3 regions of the Fischerella sp. genome follow, and region 2 is predicted to be linked to each of the others. Evidence: riboswitches for the same ligand, from Rfam matches in the RefSeq annotation. Region 2 holds a riboswitch; each other region holds the start of a gene.
The links. A riboswitch is a leader RNA that binds a small molecule or an ion and turns the genes downstream of it on or off. The one in region 2 is predicted to bind cobalamin.
Positions count from the first base shown of each region.

Region 1: it holds a riboswitch for cobalamin, as region 2 does, so the genes downstream of both, HXY43_RS01830 (sirohydrochlorin chelatase) here and metE (5-methyltetrahydropteroyltriglutamate--homocysteine S-methyltransferase) in region 2, are expected to answer to the same signal.
Region 3: it holds a riboswitch for cobalamin, as region 2 does, so the genes downstream of both, HXY43_RS12045 (DUF1636 domain-containing protein) here and metE (5-methyltetrahydropteroyltriglutamate--homocysteine S-methyltransferase) in region 2, are expected to answer to the same signal.

Region 1 is NZ_JACAEU010000013.1:9,680-17,960, forward strand. Features, by position in the region: gene HXY43_RS01815 (amylo-alpha-1,6-glucosidase) at 1-697, opposite strand, end outside; gene HXY43_RS01820 (peroxiredoxin) at 842-1,441, shown strand; gene sipA (regulatory protein SipA) at 1,730-1,975, opposite strand; gene HXY43_RS01830 (sirohydrochlorin chelatase) at 2,044-3,051, opposite strand; cobalamin riboswitch at 3,092-3,285, opposite strand; gene HXY43_RS01835 (PEP-CTERM sorting domain-containing protein) at 3,717-4,472, shown strand; gene crtA (cyanoexosortase A) at 4,531-5,370, shown strand; gene HXY43_RS01845 (HpsJ family protein) at 5,635-6,354, shown strand; gene HXY43_RS01850 (hypothetical protein) at 6,485-6,937, opposite strand; partial or broken gene HXY43_RS01855 (sensor histidine kinase) at 7,109-7,663, opposite strand; partial or broken gene HXY43_RS01860 (response regulator transcription factor) at 7,662-7,907, opposite strand; gene HXY43_RS01865 (Coq4 family protein) at 7,950-8,281, opposite strand, start outside.
Region 2 is NZ_JACAEU010000053.1:94-5,903, forward strand. Features, by position in the region: gene HXY43_RS07710 (DUF4278 domain-containing protein) at 174-359, shown strand; gene rbsK (ribokinase) at 604-1,536, shown strand; gene HXY43_RS07720 (nucleoside deaminase) at 1,713-2,144, opposite strand; gene HXY43_RS07725 (hypothetical protein) at 2,764-3,177, opposite strand; partial or broken gene HXY43_RS07730 (NUDIX hydrolase) at 3,282-3,500, opposite strand; gene HXY43_RS07735 (hypothetical protein) at 3,456-3,596, shown strand; cobalamin riboswitch at 3,713-3,858, shown strand; partial or broken gene metE (5-methyltetrahydropteroyltriglutamate--homocysteine S-methyltransferase) at 4,124-5,810, shown strand, end outside.
Region 3 is NZ_JACAEU010000091.1:6,439-14,719, forward strand. Features, by position in the region: gene HXY43_RS12040 (DUF4347 domain-containing protein) at 1-1,933, shown strand, start outside; gene HXY43_RS12045 (DUF1636 domain-containing protein) at 1,984-2,424, opposite strand; cobalamin riboswitch at 2,446-2,585, opposite strand; gene hemB (porphobilinogen synthase) at 2,706-3,719, opposite strand; gene hpnH (adenosyl-hopene transferase HpnH) at 3,872-4,885, shown strand; gene HXY43_RS12060 (ABC transporter permease) at 4,945-6,060, opposite strand; gene HXY43_RS12065 (Npun_R2479 family HD domain-containing metalloprotein) at 6,168-7,070, opposite strand; partial or broken gene HXY43_RS12070 (ISAs1 family transposase) at 7,423-7,555, shown strand; gene HXY43_RS12075 (FAD-dependent monooxygenase) at 7,575-8,036, shown strand.

The sequences.
Region 1 (8,281 bases), on a different contig from region 2:
GGCGCGTTTCTTCTGGTAAATGATAATTCCAATACCAAAATGCATCTGGTTGATAGTTTCCTCGTGTCCACCGCAAGTGCCAAGGTGTGCCAAACTGTCCTGAATTTATCGCTTGCAGGCAAACTTGCCCTTGCCCCAGCAACTGCGAGAATTGCAATCCCAGAGTTGCTTTTTGTTGGGAGTGAAAATCGCGATCGCCGATTAGCAGTCGCAACCTCAAAATCGCGACATCACTGCCTTCATAGCGGTATTGAATTAATAGGCGATGGCAAAAAGATGGGGAGATGGGGAGAACCGGAGGTGGGGAAAAAAACCTCACCCCATCACCCCCTCTCCCACTCTCCCCCTCTCCCCCTCCTAAACCGTGGGGCATCACCAATTGCCTGGTTATTTGCCAGTTGTCTTCACCCCAAACCCATTTGGGAACTGGGTTAATATCGAAATAGCGCAGTAGTTCGTAACCCGTCGGATCAATCTGACCACTGCCCCAGAAATTCGTCCCTAATGCTATAACTTGCTTTGGTAGTTCCAGGCTAGCTTCTAAATGTGAAAGCAGCAGAGTACGCCCAGAAGGTGGATTGGTTGCAGCAAACAACCAACCATGATACATACGAGTGCGAACATCTGAAAGCGTACCGCTGGCAAAACTTCCCAAACCATTTGTGAGCAACCATTCTCTTGTATCTAAATCCAGCATTTGCTACTCAAAATCGTTATGAGTATGATATAGTCGTAACAGTTCGTAATTAATTAAGCTGTCAGGACGTGGACGGGTGAGTGTCACCTGTACACCTGTAGAAAGCGGGCAGCTAGACGCAAGTAATTTCAAGGAGAATTAGTTATGTCTACAGAAGGATGCCTCCGTGTTGGTCAAAGCGCCCCCGACTTTACAGCAACGGCTGTGGTAGATCAGGAATTCAAAACTATCAAACTTTCCGACTATCGCGGTAAGTATGTTGTTTTGTTTTTCTATCCCCTAGACTTTACCTTTGTTTGCCCAACTGAAATCACAGCCTTTAGCGATCGCTACGAAGAATTTAAAAAAGTTAACACAGAAATCCTGGGTGTATCCGTTGATAGCGAGTTTTCACACTTAGCATGGATTCAGACCGATCGCAAGTCTGGGGGTGTCGGCGATCTTAACTATCCTCTGGTTTCCGACATTAAGAAAGAAATTAGCACCGCTTACAACGTTCTCGATCCAGCAGCTGGTATTGCCTTGCGTGGTCTGTTTATCATCGACAAAGATGGTATTATCCAACACGCGACAATCAACAACCTAGCGTTTGGTCGCAACGTTGATGAGACTCTGCGGACACTGCAAGCTATTCAGTACGTGCAGTCTCACCCCGATGAAGTTTGCCCAGCTGGTTGGCAACCTGGTGACAAGACAATGGTTCCCGATCCTGTCAAGTCCAAAGTTTATTTCGCTGCTGTCTAGACTATAGTTAGTCAGGCTGAATTGACCGAATCAGGCAGGGAAATTAAAGGTTAAAGGAGCAAGGTTTCCCAATTCCTTTGTCCCTGCCTCTTTATTCCTAATTTTTTGTTAAAGTTTTGTCAGTCAGAGTTGATTTATAAGCTGATGTGCATTTAAGTTGTATAATCAGGGCGGGCGAGACGCCCACCCCACAAGAGTTTGATTTTTTTGAGAATGCAAATTAAATGCCTTTTAGCTTAAAGTAAATCTTAAGTAGGGGAGCTAGTGCGGTTTAACATAAGTTAACAATTACTGGCTGCTATTCTCAGCTTGGGGAGATTCTACACTGTCGATGTATTGGCTTTCCATGAGAAAGGCTCCCCTAGCAAAGCGGACACCCCAGTATCCTCCGGGACGGCGATCAAATACCACACCCTCTTCACCAATGCGAATCACATCGGGAGGACGCAACATAGGCATAGGATCGGCGGTTTTAACGTAGGGTGGTAGTGCGACAACGCGGACTTTGCTACCGATGGCGAATTCTTTGGACATAAAAACAAAATTATGAATGGTGAATGATGAATTATGAAACTCTTTTATCATTCATAATTCATCATTTCTTAGGGTGCTTGCCAAATTTTTTGATGGTACTGCTCTATATCTGCATATGGATCTACAGGCAGGTGGGAGTGGTCGTGATTGTGATGGTCATGAGAATGACTGTGTCCGTGGTGATTTGCTCCAGCTGCGAGGCGGAATTTACACATTTCACAATTCATCTGCACTTGTCCTAGTTGAGTTTCGATTTCTCGCTCCCTAAGTACAGAAAATAGCTGGGGATGCAGGCCCATTTCTGGCAAACAGGTCATGGAAATTTCTGGATATTGTTCCTGCTGCTGGGCAGTGATGTTAAAGATTTTTTTCACTAAAGCGCCAGTAAACAGGAAGTATGGTAAAACAATAATGCGTTTTGGTTGGTATAAACGGGCGCGACGGAAACCTTCTTCTAGTCTGGGGTGAGTAATGCCAATAAAGCAGGTTTCGACAGTTGAGTAGCCGCTACCTTCCCAAAGAATACGAGCGAGTTTGTAAACATCACCATTCGCATCAGGATCGCTGGAACCACGACCGACAAACAACAGAACTGTATCAGCACGAGAGATTTGCAGGGGGTTATTTTCTGGTTTGTCGAGTTCTGCTAAACGCGATCGCCACAATTCGATAATACCGGGGGCAATTCCAAAATGCCGCCCGTAATGAAACTTCAACTGCGGATACTTAGCCCTAGCGCGGTCAAGCTCATTCGTAACATCAAACTTATTATGCCGTGCGGCAAATAGCAGCACTGGTAAGACAGAGAATTCTGTGTAGCCTTGTTCTACACACTGGTCGATACCTTCTTGAATTGTCGGGCCAGTCAATTCCAGAAAACAAGGTACGACTGGACGCGATCGATCTAAAGTTTGATAAATCGCAGCAAAATCTAATAAAGCCAGCCTTCCATCTGCATCCCTAGTGCCATGACCAATCATCAATACAGGACGCTTAATTGGCAATGGTGGCAATTCTAGAGTTTCGACGCTTGGGTATTCTGGTTGGTTCAGATTTGTTGTATCAAAAATAAGCATTCTCAGTTAAAGCTCCTTTCCCGTGCAACGCAGGAAATAGAGTGAGTTAGTAACACATAGGCGTTCTGGCTTAGGCAATTTTAGATTTTGGATTTTGGATTTTGGATTAATGCCAATCTAAAATCTAGAATCTAAAATCTAAAATCCCTTTACAGCTGCGGCACAGCCCCGGACTTACACCGGTATTTCCCTATTTTGTTACGGTTCACAGTTGCCTTGTTATCTTAACTGAATCTTGCCCAGTTCCAAAATGCGGGGGGAGGGGGTGAAGGTATACAGTGACTTAGTTATTTGTCATCACGGACAGATTGTTGTTGTATTAACTGTCTTAACTGGCTGGCTTAACTAGCTTATCTGACGTTGCAACTAGTTACTGAAAGATGAAAAACTCAACAATAGCAGTGTAACAATATCATCTACGAACTATAGAGTTTGCAGTTACCCTTGGGCAGGTATCTGTAAGGATAAGAAATAGACTATCTCAGACTTAGAATTCCTTGCATCCAAAGTAAGGAAAGTTCCAGTGCGAGCAAGTTGCAAGATGACCTTAGAGCCGCACAGTTCATATTTAAATTAACACCACCTATTTTTTTATCGCACTGACAACCTACGATGCTTGCCTTGCAGTTATTCCTGCAATCACGCCCATCAAAGGTATAAAATTTATGAAATTCACAATGAAGCTACTAACACACACAACTGTAGCTGCAACTGTTTTCACAGCGGGTTTTGTCGCCACAGACCAAACTCTAGCTGCTTCTGCCACCTTTAAAGATGTCAATGCGGCAACGCTAGAGTTATTCGATGAATCAGGAAAGTTAGTCGGCAGTGGAGGATTTACATACAAACCCTTTTCAGGAAGTTTTGTACAGTTGAGACCCGGTGTTGTTTACGAAAATCCTCAAGACCCTATCCCGCCATTGAATGTGGCACGTCGCTTTACACCACCCGAGGAATATTCTCTTGTTAACAGCTTCTCAGTAGATTTGCTGTTGGATGGTTTTGAATTTCAAATCCCTAGTCCCACATCTACAGTTTTTGAACTGAATGAAACTGGTCAGAGCATTGTAGGAGCATTCGTCTATTTTTGGAAACCCACAAATTTTGCAATGTCTCCGCCAGGCCCAACGGATGTGCTTTTGAGTGTGTTGGGAGGAGATCCTCGGTCTCCCTTATTGGGGACTCGAAACAATTGGGACGGATGCTTACCCAGATGTGGAGTTAGTCAGAGAGATATTTTCAGTATCGATTCAGATGGAACTTGGGGTTTCTTGGGTTTTCCTGTAAGTGGACAAGGCCCTGTCAGTGGCAGCGGCAGATGGAAAGCAACAGCAGTTCCTGAACCCACAACTATTGGAGGAACTTTGCTGTTAGTTGCCGGCTTGATTGGAAGGAAGCGCAAAAAGCAGCTAGCAAAATGATTGCTAAATCATTCCAGTTCTAAGTTAGCAAGCTAATCCTGCTCATTCCGTCTTCCCTATGAAAGCTACGCGCTTGATTGAAATTAAACCACTAAAAAATATCCAGTTCTGGCTATTAGGAATAGGAGCCGGCTTAACTGCGATTATCTTAACTCTTTCTTGGAAATCTGGAGATATTGCCCATGTAGGAATGAGTGTAGTATTTTTGTTAGCCGTCGTTTCTTTACTTGAAGACAAACACCACTACCTATCTTTAGAAAGTGGAATTTTTCCCAGCGCTATAGGTGGATTATTGATTGGTGGCGTACTTTGGCAAAGTGCTAATTTTCATCATATTAATTCACCGGAAATTTTTCTTCGCGTCTCACCATTGATTTCTGCTTTAGGCATTGGTTTGCTGGCTTCTGGGTTCAAAGGATTAAAACAATATTCACAAGAACTCACTATATTGTTTTTTTTAGGTATTCCGAAGTTAGTGCTATCATCTCTGTTTGATATTTCTTCCTTGACGGCTACATTTTCGGCTTTCCTGCTTTGGTACTGCGGTGTTGATGTGTCCCTACAAGGAGTTTTCTTAAATTTGCCAACAGGAAGTGTCAAGGTTTATGAGGGCTGTTCAGGCATTGAATCTGTCTGCTATCTTTTAGGCATCGCTGTAATTTGTTTGCTGATGTTTCCAACTAAACGAAAACAGAGAGTTTTAGTAATATTCGTGGCTGTGGCATTGGGATTCATTATCAATGGGATACGCGTTGCTCTGCTAGCTGTTATGGTACTAAAAGTTAACTACCCAGCATTTATTTACTGGCATGAAGGCGACGGTTCCTTAATATTTGGAATGATTGAAGTGTTGGCATTTGTTTTGTTTTACTTTTTACTGCACCAACAACAGGAATAAAAAAATCAAGATTAATGACTCTGTGGAAAAAATTGCGAATTCCGTTTTTGGCTGTAATCTTGGGTAGCATTATTCTCATTTTAATGAAAGTCTTTTTAACAACGAATATAAATAAGCCAAAACCAGATCAATCTGATTATGAATATCAACATCAATATGTTTTTCGTCCTATAAATTTACAAGACTTTAAAAACTTCCTAAGCCGGGAGATTTAGGATAGTGATAAGTATCAAAAATTTGTGTTAAGAAAATTGTGTGAGGAACATGACTAAACCCACGACTGATAAATTAATTCCCTTGTTAAACGAGCTACAGGAATTTGCCTATAAAATGGCAGATTCTATGAATATATTTCGAGTGCTTGGCTATGGTCTATTACTCTTAGCCTTGTTTGATATTCTTGAGATGTTTATACCGCCAGGCTTTATGAACCCTGCTTGGGAATTTCAAACCTTTGGAGCACTGGTTGAAAGAGTACCTGTACCTTTAATCGGATTTGTATTGGTATTTTATGGAGAAAAGTATTCGAGAAAAGAATGGGAATTCCGGATTTTGAAATTCCTGTCTTGGTTAACTTTATTGTTAGCATTATTGTTCTTATTACTCATTCCTTTGGGAATTGCTAACACTGTTAGACTCACTAATACAACTGTTAGTCAAATCAATATATTATCCCAACAAAAACTCACTCAAGCTGAACAATTGGAAAAGCAACTGAACCAAGCTACACCTGAACAGATTAATAATTTTTTGAAAAGCCAAGGTCGCTCATTAGATGGTCAAAATCCTCAAGAAGTCAAAAATCAAATTTTGTCACAAATATCTCAAGCTAAAGAAAAAATTCAAACTCAAACAAAAGCTACTCAGTCTTCTCAAAGAATAAAACTGCTCAAGAATTCTATAAAGTGGAACTTAGGAGCTTTAGTTTCTGCTGCTTTGTTTCTAAGTATTTGGCAGGGAACTCGTTGGGCAAGAATGAATTGATACAAATCAAGTCAGTATAAACTTGCATAAGTTCATAGCGAAATTTTTGCAACAAAGCTCTGCGAACCTTTGCGTTTACCTCAGCGAGCCTCTGCGTTTCAAATTTACTCAGAAATACTAAGTTTTAGTGTCACCTCACCAGAAGCTGGTTCATTCCACAATATTTTTTTGTATTCTGACTTGCTGCTTTCAAATTCGCTTGGATCTTAGATTTGTTATTAATCAAAACTGTGGCATAGTATATACTGCCTTTGACATTTGTACTATAGATTAACTGATACGGTTGAGATATTCGCGTTGCAGGAGAACATGATGCTATCTCGGCACTTGCTCCCTGGTTTCTGCTATCGTAGATATTCATCAATATTTGTGTGGGATTATTTCTTGGGCGAAAAACTCTCACAGATTTCTGATTATTGGTATTAAAATAGAGCGTCGTGTCGCTAGTATCTAGGCGATCGCAATAAGTAGATCTTCGGTTTGCTTGTGCTAATATATCTGTGTTCAAGTCTCTTTTCACCTGTTCTTGCAACTTAGTAGACTTAGAGCCAAGTTGAGCTTTTGCTGATGCACAGATAGACAATACTCCCAGAAAGACCAGAAAAAATGAGATCGATTTTTTTGTTGACATGATTTTAGATGTACCGCAAAGTCAAAGCATTTTACTATTAGATTTACCACAAGTTAGATTTATCACAAGTGGTTAGAACAAAAGAACTTTTGACTTCCAAGGTAGCGGTACTAGTTCGCTTAACTACGAAGCTTCTAGAGGCAATCGCACGATAAAGGTGCTACCTTTACCCAGTTCGCTTTGTACCTGGATATAACCTCCGTGTGCCTGCACAATAGCTTGAGCGATCGCTAATCCTAAACCTGCTCCACCAGCGCTACGAGAGCGATCGCTATTCACGCGATAAAATCGGTCAAAGATTCGCTTTTGCTCGTTTGCAGCAATGCCAATGCCTGTATCTTTAACTGCGATCGCAGCTTGATGAGTACTGCGTTCTAAGGCAACACTCACTTCCCCATTGGCTGGTGTATATTGAATACCATTCATAATCAAGTTAGAAATCAGCCGATAAATCTGGTCTTCATCAACGATAACTGTTAGTGGCTGTTGTACTCGTATCTTAGATGTGAGCTTGACTTTGGCTGCTACTGCCAGTGGTGCTAATTCTTCAACTAGATCGTTGACAATGTCATTGAGGTTACAGCGAACGCGTCGTAATGGTGCTGTTTTTCTATCCATTCGAGATAGCAGCAGCAAATCAGCCACCAATTGTGTCAGTCGTTGCGTTTGGCGCTGTACGCAGTTGTTCACTTGTGAGAATTTGATTGGGATGTCGCATGAAATACTCTAGAAGCTGAAACTCTTTGTTAGTCAAAGGAATTACTTGTTTGTCGCCCTCTGGCTGTTGATACGAGACAGTGCGGCTACCGTAGTCAAGAGAGAGGTTCGCAATTTGTAACTTTTCCGGTTGAATTTGGGGCGATCGCCTTTGTAAAGCCCGTAACCGTGCCAGTAACTCTGCCATTCCAAAGGGCTTGACTAAATCAGGTTCATCTTCCACTAGCAAAATTCTCATGTTCACAACTCACCAGTAGCCAAAAATTGATTGCACATCTTTCAAAGGCAAGTGCCAAAGTAACTCTGGTTGCCAAGTATCCGGATCAAAGTGGGAGTTAGATCCACGTTGGTATGCTTGCCATAGCCTCTCCCAATCTAACTGTTGCCGATCCTGCATTTGTCTGCTCATCATTCGCAACAGTCCTAAACCCAGCAGCAGGTTAACTAACCTAAATTTTGCTCCTAGTAAAAATGCTTGTACTTCTGCTTCACCCAAATAATCTGTGCTGTACTCCGTGAGGACGTGAACGCCATCGTGGAGTTGTTTGCGACGGGAACCCGTAGTGAAGGGTGTTAAAT
Region 2 (5,810 bases):
CCTCCCCTACGTATCTTTTCAAAAATTAAATACTAGTCCTATAGTACTTAATGGTTTTACAAAAGTTAATAAACTGTTTTGCGTAAAAGCCTGAGAAACATTTGATTATCTATATAGCAACTGATAAACAATAATTCACTCTGCAAGTATTTTTAGCAATTAGGGAGAAAAAAATGCATCTTTCTTATCGTGGCACTCGTTATCAATCTCAGGCTAATCAATTACAAACTTCAGACAATAATAAAGAGGGTAATTACCGAGGAAATGCTTACAAAATTGCTAAGGCTATAGATGCTCAAGCTCAAAAATGCTCTCAACTAAAATATCGTGGAGTTAATTATAAAAATTGCGTAGGCTAAATTATCTTTTTTGAATTAATTGTCAGTCAAATATATATGTAGAGACGCATGCACCACAGATTTTTCTGTAGGATAATTTTGCGTCTCTATATGATTGATGTGTTTTTTTCTGAAATATATTTGGTAATTGTAGCTTAATAACTCCTCAAAATTATAGAAACGCTTGATTATTTGAACTATTGCGATTGCCCTCTGTAGCATATATAGTCGCTGCATAACTTTAAAAATCAACGTAAATACCCTTATGACTGTTATCGTCTTTGGCAGCATCAATATAGATTTAGTAGCAACTGCACCCCGATTACCACTTCCTGGAGAAACGCTGCTAGGACATCATTTTTTTAAAGCAGCAGGCGGTAAAGGTGCAAATCAAGCGGTAGCATTGGCAAAATTGGGAATCCCTACTCAGATAGTGGGACGTGTAGGCGCACAGGGTTTTGGCACAGAACTTATAAATAGTTTGCAAGCTGCTGGTGTGCAAACTGAAAATGTATTCATGGATGAAACAATTAGTTCTGGCGTTGCGATTATTACTGTTGATGATGCAGGCGAAAATCAAATTATTGTTATTCCTGGTGCAAACGGACGTGTCAATCAAGAAGATGTAACAAGAGTGTCGCGTTTGCTATCGGGAAGCTCAGCACTACTGCTACAATTTGAAATTCCTATGTTTGCAGTAGTTGCAGCTGCACAAGCAGCAAGAGAAGCAGGAGTAACCGTAATTCTCGATCCCGCACCCGCACAATCTGATGTACCAGATGAACTTTACTCCTTGGTTGATATTATTACTCCCAATGAAGTAGAAGCAGGACAACTACTAGGTTTTCCTGTCTCTGGACAAGAGTCGGCGAAAAAGGCAGCTGCACAATTGTTAAAAAAGGGTGTGAAAAATGCGATCGTGAAATTAGGCGCACAAGGTGTAGTTTGTGCCACCTCTGATGAAACTTTCTTTGTGCCTGCGTTTCCAGTGCAGGCGGTAGATACTACCGCTGCTGGAGATGCGTTTAATGGTGGTTTAGCCGCTGCACTATCCCAAGGACTTTCTTTGCATCAAGCAGTGGTATGGGGTGCAGCAGCGGGTGCATTAGCTGCGACTAAACCAGGTGCACAACCTTCGCTTCCAGATAGGTTGGCGTTTGATGCCTTTCTTAAAGAAAAGAGAGTTGTTAGTGGTTAGTGGTTAGTTGGAAGAAGACAGCTATGCTGGAAGGGGCAAGGACATCGGAAAAACAAGAGGGGGAAGGGGAAAAGGGGGAAAGGTGAAAGGTTAATAAATTCCTTTACCCTTTAACCTTTATCCAATGCCCAATTTCCAATGCCCAATGCCCAATGCCTAATTCCCCATTTCCCAAATTACTTACCAATATCCTCATTCCACAATTCGGGGTTTTCCTCAATAAACTCACTCATCATTTTTTCGCATTCCTTAAGGTTTAAATCAATTACTTCCACACCGTGGGATACCATAAACTCTTTAGCACCGGAAAAGGTTCTAGATTCTCCGGCTATGACTTTTTTAATACCAAATTGCACTACTGCCCCAGCACATAAATAGCACGGCATTAGGGTTGAATAGAGTGTTGTACCTCTGTAGCTGCCAATTCTACCAGCATTGCGAAGGCAATCAATTTCGGCGTGGGTGACAGGATCGCCGTCTTGGACGCGCTTGTTGTGTCCTCTGCCGAGAATTTTACCATCCTTGACAAGAACAGAACCAATGGGAATTCCACCTTCTTGTCTACCTTGTTGTGCTTCCTCTATGGCAGCTTGCATAAATACATCCATTTGTTAAATCTCCTCTGAGTAGCTGAATAGAGGGATCATATCGTTTTCACAGAATTTAACCTGTTCTAAACGGGAATACTTTTTTAATACGATGTATCCCTAAAAAAGACTCTACTTTATATTTTGGATACTACGTTATTGGCAAGAGCTAAAAACTTGCCTTGGAATACTTCCGCCAATTCCAAGCTTTATAACGGCGGGGATTAAACAGATTTATAGCGTCGGTAGATGTCTCCACAGTTTCTACATTCTTGTGAGGCTTTATTATGATTGAACGTGTAATATTCTCTTGTTCACTCATATTTAGTACTATTTTCTTGAGTTTGACTCCAGCCTTTGCCCAACCCGTAACTGAAACTAATTGCGAAAAGATAGGAAATTGCGCATCACAATGTGCTACAAGAGAATGCTTACTACAAAAAAACTACGACAAGTAACTCAACCAGCAATAATTCCACCAAGAAACCCATCAACAAGTCCACCACCAGAAGCATGTCCGCAGCCGAAACCAAAAGATATTGGTTGCACGGTCGATAAACCTTGTATCAAATATCTTTGTGTAAATGGACAGTGGGAAGCTATGATAAATAATTAGTAACAAGTTAAGGAAAAGCAGGATTTAACAGTTGCTCCCATCAAGGGATGATTCTTGTGGGGTGGGTATCCTACCCGCCCAGATAATTCCAGAAACAGACCAGACACCAATACCACTTGGCGGATCGTACACATCGAGAAATTGGCGATCGCAGTTGGCAATGCTAAATTTGAGACTGCTGGAAGTTGCTGAGGTTGGGCTTCCGTGACTTTTTACCAACAAAGGTGGTTTTTCACTTACAGGGGCAGTATAATCACGCTTTTTATGTGGATAGAATAGGGTAAAGGAAAGAAGCACCGCCATATTCATGAACACGTCTACGTACATTGAAAGACGCAGGCGTGATATCCTGAGTTTGACCATCGGGAATCCAGCGTACAAGCATACTTCTAACTTGCTCTGACGGTCACAATTCAATCCAGTAAATGACTTAGCCATCGAAACTAACTTTTCCCAATCTGATGGTATGCGAAGTAATCAAATTTGTGGTAATAGGCGATCGCCAAGATCCATAAGATTTTACCTGTGTTTTCATGATGCTCTTACCTAAGTAAATTTAAACCCAAAAATAGAGCAGCAACGCTACCTGCTACAGAAATTTCTTCTTGGATAATTTTGTCCAAAACTGATTCCACTGGAACTAAGACTATTTCAATTTCTTCTGTAATATCTAGCATTTGATCGCCAGATTTTATAACATTTTCCGCGAAAAATAAATGTATTTTCTTGGTATCTTTGACTGGATTATCATCGACCCAGAGGCATTAAATCGATGTTTTCTGCAATGGGTAGAAACCCTGGTGAGTTCAATGGGAGGAGAGATTATTCCCATAGATGGAAAGACCATCAGATATTAATGGAATTCAAGGAAACTAGCCGCCGCTGAACACGACCGTTGGGCTGCTTAAGTTTCTAATGGGGACAGCACCACAAATTTGATAGCGAAACTAAACACCTTATCAAGGTTGAAGATGGTATAGTGTGAAATATCGGTTTTGATGGGGAGCAGCCATCAAACGCAAGGGGGAAAGTGCAGTGCGAATCTGCCGCTGTCCCGCAGCTGTGAAGAGAGTCGCAACTCTCTCAGTCAGAATGCCCGCCGAGTTACAAACCTGTTACATATACATCTGCGAGGTACGGATGATGCGAACTTCAAGCTTTTGTGATCGGATTTTTGTTGGAATTTTAAGATTGTAGCGTTCTGAATTGACTATCTGAGTTGAACGCGAGGTTGCTATTTGGCGAGACTACCTGAGAGAAGGTAGTCAGCATTCTTGCTGTCAATTGAAGACAGTGTCATCGCTTTGTCTGCTTATGGGTTGCTTCTTAGTTGGGAAGCAGCTAGTTTTGCACGTTTATTTACAGAATTTAGGACACTACAACAATGACCATTCAAACTGCAACGCTGGGGTATCCCCGCATTGGTAGAAATCGTGAGGTTAAAAAGGCATTAGAAGCCTTTTGGAGCAGTAAATCTGATGCAGAAACCTTGTTGCAAACGGTTCGAGAGGTTGAATTTGCGAACTGGAAAACCCAACTCGAAGCTGGGATCGATCGCATTGGCATCGGTGACACCACCCTTTATGACCATGTGCTGGATTGGAGTGTTCGTCTGGGGTTGATTCCCGATCGCTTTCGTCATCTCGCTGGATTCGACCAATATTTTGCAATGGCACGCGGCAAGGATGGCATTCCGGCGCTGGAAATGACCAAGTGGTTTGATACCAACTATCACTATCTGGTGCCAGAAATTGCATCTGATGCCCAACCAGAGGCAAACTTTGCAGACTTTTTGGCGATGGTGCAGCGATCGCAGTCCCTCTTGGGTGAACGAGCCGTGCCCATCATCCTTAGTCCAATCACCCTACTGTGTTTAAGCCGTTTAGAAGGCAATCTGGAAACCCATCTCGAAAAACTATTGCCACTCTATAGCAATCTATTCTCTCAGCTTCAAGTACTGGGCATCACAGAAGTACAGGTGCATGAGCCAATTCTAGTCACAAGCAGTGCTACGGCTCTGAGAGAGGCGATCGCCACCACCTACACCCAGTTGGCTCAAGTGGGTATACCCATTCAACTCGTTACCTATTTTGATGATCTAGGAGTGACTTATCCCTGGGTGATGGAATTACCTGTGGCTGGCATCGGTTTAGACTTCACCCGCGGACGCAATTTAGACTTACTCAAGCAGCATGGTTTCCCAGCAGATAAACAGTTGGGGGTGGGCATTGTCGATGCGCGTAACATCTGGAAAATTCGTCCCGATACGGTGCTGTCAACATTAGCAACGATTCAAAACATCACGGCTAACATTCGGATACAGCCATCTGCATCCTTACAATTTGTTCCCTACGATGCAACGCGAGAAACCAAACTGCCAGAACCCTTGCGAAATGTGCTGAGTTTCGCAGAACAAAAGCTGGATGAGGTCGTGCTGCTGGCACAGATATTAGCCGGGGATGATCTGAGCGATCGCTCAGCCTTGGTACAAACGAAGTGGAACGCCTTCGAGCAATTTAGTCCTGCCAATGAAAGCGTGCAGGTTACGGTTAAGAATTTGACAGCGAAGGACTTCGAGCGATCGCTCTCCTATTCCCTGCGTTTAGACCAACAGATTCCCTTACCTGCTCTCCCCACGACCACGATCGGTTCCTTTCCCCAGACCTCCGAAGTCCGACAACTGCGGGTAAAATCCAAGCGAGGAGAACTGACAGCAGCAGAATACCAAGCGGCGATCGATGCTGAGATTGCCGAGTGCATTAAGTTCCAGGAAGAGATCGGCATTGATGTGCTGGTACATGGCGAATTTGAGCGCACAGATATGGTGGAATACTTCGGTCAGCAACTCTCTGGATTTGCTTTTACTGAAAACGGCTGGGTGCAAAGCTATGGCAGTCGCTGCGTGCGTCCACCGATCATCTATGGCGATGTGGCGCGTCCTCAACCCATGACGGTGCGAGAGTTTCAGGTGGCGCAAGCTTTAACTCAAAAACCTGTGAAAGGAATGCTCACAGGTCCCATCACCATTCTCAACTGGTCGTTCCCACGTAGTGATATTTCTCGACAGGAAC
Region 3 (8,281 bases), on a different contig from region 2:
AGGCTCCCTCAGAGATGCGATCGCTAATGCACAGTCTGGCGACACAATAAAATTTGACTCTAGTCTGGCAAATCAAACGATTACTCTGACAAAGCAAATTGAGATTGGTGCTGGCAAAAACCTGACTATCGATGGTGCGGAAGCTAACAATTTAACTATCAGTGGTGACAACAAAAGCCGGATTTTCTTACTCAACTCTACATCTGTCCAACCCACCAGCCTAACAGTAAAAAATCTTTCTTTGGTAAATGGATATACCAACGAGCGCGGTGGAGCAATTAGCACTACTCACCAAGGCAAATTGGCGATTGAGAACGTTACGTTTAAAAATAACGTGGCGGATCAAGGCGGTGGTGCTATCTTCAGTGCCTATGAAGGGACGCTGACAGTTACTGACAGTCAGTTTGATAATAATCGAGCCACAGCAGGAAATGATGAACGGGGAGCAGGAGCGATCGCTTTCTGGGGGCCACGAGATTTAACTGTCCGCAACAGCGAGTTTACCAATAACAAAGGCATTAACGGCGGTGCCATCAACAGCCTCAATGGCAAACTCACCATCGAAAACAGTAAATTTCTCAACAACGATACCACCAGCGCTTCCTACGACGCAGGCAAAGACAATCCATCCTTGAGGGGGTACGGTGGCGCTATTTATACAGACCGTGCCAGCGCCATCGATGAAGCCTCTGGTAGCATTCGCATTGTTAACAGTACCTTTGCAGGCAACAAAGGACGAGGGGAAGGCGGTGCTGCCTACCTCTACACTGGTACTCAAGATAACGTTAGTATCGAGTCCTCCGTGTTCAAAGACAACGAAGTTAGTGCCCTTGCCAACGGCGGTAACGGCGGAAATGGCGGTGCAGTTGTGCTACTTAGTAACGGACTCAACCAAGGCTTAACAATTCGCGATACCTCTTTTGTCGATAACACGGCTTCTAGTCAGGGCGGTGGTTTGTGGACAATGGATGCGCCAACTACAATTACCAATAGCACCTTCTCTGGCAACCGGGTATCGGGTAAAGGGGATAGTAATGTGGGTGGTGGCATGACACTGTACAGTCCCACCAGCATCGTCAACACAACAATTGCTAACAATTATGCCGGATGGGTTGGGGGTGGTATTTCTGCTGCTAACGATGCCCCTGTCAGCGTGCAAAATACTATCTTTTACAACAACACCGCCGATAATGGCACAAACGCTTGGGGTATTCAACAACAAACGAATCGCGAGTTAACAGACAATGGCGGCAATATTCAATATCCCCCCAAAGGCACGATGTTGGGGAATGACAACAACGCCACTGCAAATATCACCATTGCCGATCCAAAATTAGATTCTTTACAAAATATTGATGGAGTTTTGGTGCATCCACTTCTATCAGGAAGTCCGGCGATTAATGCTGGTACTAGTAACGGGACTATAACTACTGACCAACGTGGCATTACCCGCGATTCAAAACCGGATATTGGTGCTTTTGAGTTTGCTGTCAGTACTTCAGCGAGTTTACCAACTTCTCAAGTTAAAGGTGTTAGCTTTGTTAGGGATAACGATGGTAACGATACCCTGAATAGCGGTAGAGAAAATAGTGCCGATCGTTTCTACGGTGACGATCGCATAGATATTCTCACGGGTGGTCAAGGTAACACTCGTATCAACGGTGATTTAGGAAAAGATCGGCTGATTGATGGTATGAGATCTGATTTTGAACCAACCCAAGATGCGATCGACTCATGCGGTATCCTGACTCAACCAAGCGATCGCAACTCACAAAAATTTTCTGATGTCCTGAAATTGCAGCCAGTGGGGGCTGATACTACTGTGCGCTTGGATGTGGATGGAAAAGCAAAATCCGGTGGGTTCGAGAATTTTAATCCGTTGGAAAAATTTGATCCATCTCGTTTGAGTGCTAACAACTTCCTCCAAGGATAATTTCTAGCACATTAGGTATAAAAAAGGGGCGCTATCGCCCCTAAAAATTTTTAGTTTTTACCCAACTGAGGTGTGGGTGGAATCCTTGCCAAAATTCCCTTTTTCAGGGGTTCGGGACGTTCTGACCAAGGCAGTAAACCATCTGGCTTGGTATAGTATTGACTAGCACATTGCAGAATGGCTGCGGCACTGCCATCCACAGGTAAATCCCCAAACAGATAGGTTAATTTCCCAGAAGCAGCAAAAGCAACAACACAAGAGCGATCGCAAGCACTCATGCATTCAACTTCCTGGATGGGAAAATTATCTTTTAAATGCCAATCTTGCGCTAGGTGCTGAAGCTGTTGTAGTAGCTTTTGACCACCGCTTTCACCAATTCGTTTGCCATCTTGCCAAACGCTAGCACAAGTTTTGCAAACAAAAAGAGTGTGAGAGGGCGCACTTACCCCATTCGTTGTAGAAATTGTAGAAATATCTTTAGCAGCGGTCATCTGTACCTCGCAGATGTATAGAACTGATGAATCAACTTCGGCGGGCATCCTGACTCACTTCATTAAGTTCACAGTTGCGGGACAGTGTCGGATTTGCACCGAACTTTCCCCGTTACCTCCAGTGGCTGATCCTCACCAGAACCGAACGTTTCTCATCATAACACCAATATTCTCCGTATTATTTGCGTTACCCAGGAGGCGGAACCTCCAAAACCTAGTTACCAGGTTCAACCTGGTAACGAGAATGAGAGTGTTGAGAATAGTAGCTGAATTAGATTTGGTTAAGCCAACATCAAAGCTACTTCTTTGGCAAAATAGGTCAAAATCAAATCAGCACCAGCCCGTTTCATACTAGTTAATAATTCCAAAATTACCTGTTTTTCATCTATCCAGCCCATCTGTGCAGCAGCTTTAATCATTGCATACTCACCACTGACGTTGTACGCTGCTACTGGTACATTCGTAGTGTTGCGAATTTGGCAGATGATGTCCAGGTAAGCTAAGGCAGGTTTTACCATGACGATATCTGCACCCTCGGCAATATCCAAAGCAACTTCTTTCACTGCTTCTCTAGCATTAGCGGCATCCATTTGATAAGTTTTTTTGTCGCCAAATCTCGGGGCAGAATCCAAAGCATCTCGAAATGGGCCATAGTAAGCAGATGCATATTTTGCAGAGTATGCCAAAATTCCGACATCAAAGTATCCTTCTGCATCTAAAGCTTTGCGAATTGCCCCAACTCTGCCATCCATCATGTCAGAAGGTGCAACAAAATCTGCCCCTGCTGCTGCTTGGGAAAGCGCCATTTTCACTAAAACTTCTACGGTCGGGTCATTGAGAATAGTACCCTTTTCATCCACCAAACCATCGTGACCGTGAGTGGTGAAGGGGTCAAGAGCAACATCGGTAATCACGACAATTTCTGGAACTACTTGTTTAATAGCTTTGACGGTTTGCTGTACTAGTCCATCTGGGTTATAGCTTTCTGTACCGACATCATCTTTTTTAGCTTCTGGGATAACAGGAAAGAGTGCAACAGCATTGATCCCCAAATCAAAAGCTTGTTTTATCTCTTTGAGCAATAAATCCAGAGTATAGCGGTAGCACCCAGACATAGAAGCAATCTCGACTCTTTGCCCTTCTCCTTCCATGACAAACAGTGGATAAATCAAGTCGTTGACGTCCAGATGAATCTCTCGCACCATTCGCCGCAGTGCTGCTGTGCGCCGCAGACGACGGGGACGATGCAATAAATGGGTTGCTGGAGAAGGATTTGTAGGTGTTGTGGACGTCATAGTGAAAAGCTAAACAATAATGATAATGATTATCATAAGCTAAAGCGATCGCAACCCATTCAAAAAAATCATAAGTATTACTATCTGTGTTCACCATGAGTTTCATTAAGTCGTTATCCTAGTTTTCAGGTGAGGTGAGGAGTAATACAAAAATGGCTATTCATTTACAACAAGCATTAGAAGTCGGGAAATATATATTTACCCAGCGTTTGAAAGGACGCAAACGCTATCCCTTAGTCTTGATGTTAGAACCACTATTCCGTTGCAATCTTGCCTGTCCTGGTTGTGGCAAAATTCAGCATCCCACAGACGTGCTAAAACAACACCTGACACCAGAACAGTGCTTTGCAGCAGCAGAAGAGTGTGGAGCTCCCATAGTCTCCATTCCTGGAGGAGAACCTCTGCTACATCCCCAAATTGATGAGATTGTGCGGGGATTGATTGAGCGCAAGAAGTTCATTTACTTGTGTACGAATGGCTTATTGTTAGAAAAAAGCTTGGACAAATTCCAACCTTCGCCTTATCTAACTTTTAGCGTGCATTTAGATGGAATGCGAGATTGGCACGACTACTGCGTTAATCGCAAAGGTGTTTTTGACATTGCAGTTCAAGCTATACGCGCTGCTAAAGCCAAAGGTTTTCGTGTCACTACCAACACGACTATCTTTGAGGGCGCAGATCCTAAACAAATGCAGGAATTTTTTGACTTCCTGAGTACACTCAACATTGATGGCATGATGATTTCTCCAGGCTACAGTTATGAGTGGGCACCAGATCAAGAGCATTTTCTCAAGCGAGAACAAACACGCGCCCTGTTTCGAGAAATTCTAGCTCCTTTCAAAGCAGGTAAAACAAAATGGAACTTTAATCACAATCCATTATTTTTAGATTTTCTGACTGGTGAAAAAGACTATGAATGCACACCTTGGGGTAGTCCTAGTTACAGTGTGCTTGGTTGGCAAAAACCTTGTTACTTGTTAAATGAAGGTCACTACGCCACCTTCAGTGAACTGCTAGAAAAAACTGACTGGAGCAAATACGGTCGTGCTAGTAGCAATCCCAAGTGTGCAGATTGTATGGTTCACTGCGGCTATGAACCGACCGCTGCGACAGATGCTATGCAACCACAAAACATAGCTCGTTCAATTGGCAGTGTTTTTGGTTAGTAGTTGGTTGTTGGTTGTTGGTGATTACAAACAACAAACAACCCACAACAAACAACAATCTACCTTTGCAAACTACGGGGATCGAGGGCATCTCTCAGTCCATCTCCCAGTAAATTGAACGCTAAAACTGTCAGGATAATCACCAATGCTGGTGGCCAGATCAGCCAAGGTTGCAGCACCAATATAGAAGCATTGGTTGCTAAAGACAGCATATTGCCCCAGGAAGGATCTGGTTGTTGAATTCCCAGCCCAATCAGACTGAGTACTGCTTCTGCACCGATAAAACCGGGAACCGCAAGGGTAGCAGAGATAATTATGTATGTGGCAGTTTGCGGCAAAACATGGCGAGTGATGATATATAGTGGCTTGCCACCCATTGCTCGTGCTGCTTGCACAAATTCGCGTTCTTTGATAGAGAGTACCTGTCCGCGAATGACTCGTGCTAAGCCAGCCCAACTGATAAACGACGTAATCAACACAATCAACAAAAATCGCTCAGTACTGGTTAGTCCTGGGGGCAAAACTGCACCCAAGGTTACTAATAGATATATGCTGGGAAAGGTCATCAGTACTTCGGCTAGGCGCATGATGATACCATCAACCCAGCCGCCAAAATAACCAGAAATTCCGCCAATTAGCATCCCGAGAGGAAAGGTGAGGGCAACGCCCACAATACCGATAAACAAACTGATTCGACCGCCATGTAGTAAGCGGCTGAATTGATCGCGTCCTTGATCGTCAGTACCTAGGAGGTTGATTTTAGCTTCGCCAGTTGTACCAAATAAATGCCAATTCAAAGGAATTCCGGGGATGACAGTTACTTCATCCCACTTGGGTGGTAAAGGCAAATTCAACTGGAAAAGGCGATATTCGGAACCTTGAACGAATAACCGTAGAGGTGAGGGTTTACTTTTGTCTACAATGAGTTTGCGATCGCCTGTTTCTAAATTTGTGTCTCCTTGAATTGTTGGATAAACATGAGGTCCAATAAACTGCCCCGAACTCGAAAACCAGTGAATTCTAGTCGGTGGTAGCAGGGAACCATTCGGTTGGGAGGCATAAGGGTCATAAGGGGCGACGAAATCAGCGGCAATTACTGTCACATAGAAAACTATGAGCAAAATTGCCCCAAATCGCGCTAAAGGATTTTTTTTGAGTCTTTGCCACCAGTTCATAGTTAGTCAATAGTCAATGGTCAACAGTCAAGGGTCAAGGGTCAATGGTCAAAGGTCAAGGGTCAAAGGTCAACAACCAACAACCAACAACTAACAACCAACAATTACTACTTTTGACTATGGACTTTTGACTCTGGACTTTTGACCATATCAACAAAATATAACTTTTCTTCTTGAGTAACTTCATGTTCTACAACAAAGACATTGGAGTGGAGATTGGCGACAATTTGTTTTCCCTGCTGTGTCAAAGACAGGTAACGCAGTGCATCTTGAATATAAGGATAAACCCCATTCCAGTAGAATTTGGCGTAGTTATTGCGTAAATCAGCGGGTGTTTGATAACCCAAAACTTTATTCATCCCAGTTTCTTCAAACTCGTAGAACAAAGAAGTAATTTTCTTTAAGTAGCGGGGGTCGCTTAATTGTCCAATTAAATCAGCAGCACGCACTAAGCCTGCAAAGCTATCAGTACATTGATGATCGTCAGCAGTCGGCACTGGAAAGCGAGTCAATTCAATATTGCTCTTGATAACTTCAGAATCTATGAGTTTATGACCACCAAAACGCTCATCGATGAAGAGTTTCGCCCTATCGACATGATATGGTGTCAGGCTGGCATCAGAAGCCCCAGGAGCAAGAGAAATCATGATGTTATCTTTACCTGTAGCATATAATCCTTCTTGCTCGCGGTCTTGTCGGCACACTCCTTTGACATAGCCGATATCATGACAAAGCAAAGAAATTATAAAATGCAACCAATCTTCACTAGAAACACCTCCTTCCCGAATGTGTTTGCCACGTAAAATCTCCTGTCCTACTAGAGTGACGAGAATCGAGTGTTCGACATTGTGATACAGGGCATCACTATTGGCAATGTTTTCTAAAGCCATATTGCCTGCCCAAGCAATTATGTCTTGATAATCAGTTTTTAAGCAGCCGTAGGTACGGCGGTAGCCTTCTCGAATTTGCTTTACAAAAGCATCTATTAATATTTCTGTGGCATTGAACATACTAGTTACTCAGTCGGACAACAATAGACTTCTTAAAAGAAGTGGAGGAAAGGGAAAAGAGGTAAAGGGCAAAGGCTTCTCAATTCCTTTACCCTTAACCTTTAACTTTTTCCCACCTCTTAGCAAAAGGTTCTTTTGTAAGAGGTTTAATTGTTTATGCGTTTATATCAAAATTGCCAATTACCTTGGCGTTAGATGGAGTTAAGCGCTATACACATTTCTCCTTGTAGTTATTATCACAGCAAAGGCTTGGGTGCTGGCAAGCTCTTTTTACAACATATGACCAATTTTTATAGCTCTATCACAGAATAGGCTATGCTTTCTGCGAGGAGAAACCTATATTTTTGTATAAAAAAAGGATAATGCACTTCAGAACTTTGCCATCCTAAGACAGATTGCGTTAAATCTATATAAATCAAGAAAAAACTCTCAAAACTGGAGTAAAACGTAAACGTAATAAAGCTGGATGGGATAATGAATATTGAGACCGAACTGCGTCAGCAGTTGGCCGGTCGTCTCCCTGCCTTAGCTGATATGGAATTAGAACGACACGGCGATCGCGTCTATCGGTTACAGAAGATGCATGTGGAACGTTACGCCAATCAAGGAGTCGTACTTCTAGGCGATGCTGCTCACGTAACTCATCCAGCAGCAGGTTTGGGGATGAATATGGCTCTGCAAGATGCTGAAACTTTGGCTGAAGAACTGTCACGTGCTTTCCAGGGCCAGTCATCCTTGGACGATGCCTACTTAAATTATGAGCGGATTCGCCGACAAATCAACCAGAGTGTGATTAATCGGGCCAACTTTATGGCCTGGCAGATGTGGTCTCCCTCAATATGGGGCTTCCTGGGCCGCACGTGTATCTTTATCATGCTACAACTTTTGCCATTCATTCGTCAGAAGTTGGCCCGGTCATTAGCTTGGGCAAATGCTGGCATTCAGTCGCCGACGAGAGCAACGTGATTTGATCAAATGACATCCAAAAAAGCGATCGCTAACAACCCCACTGCTATTAAATGTAAGACTAATTACATAAAAATAGGCAAATAGCACTAAAACTATCTCCTTTGGCTAGCGCCATTACATTATTATTAGGTAGTGGTTTGAGAGCTGCGATCGCCAAATTCCCATCAGAGTCCAAATCGACCCGAAAGCGCGAACCGATATCAACAGCATCAAAAATCTACAAGTACCTACCCCAAATGTCA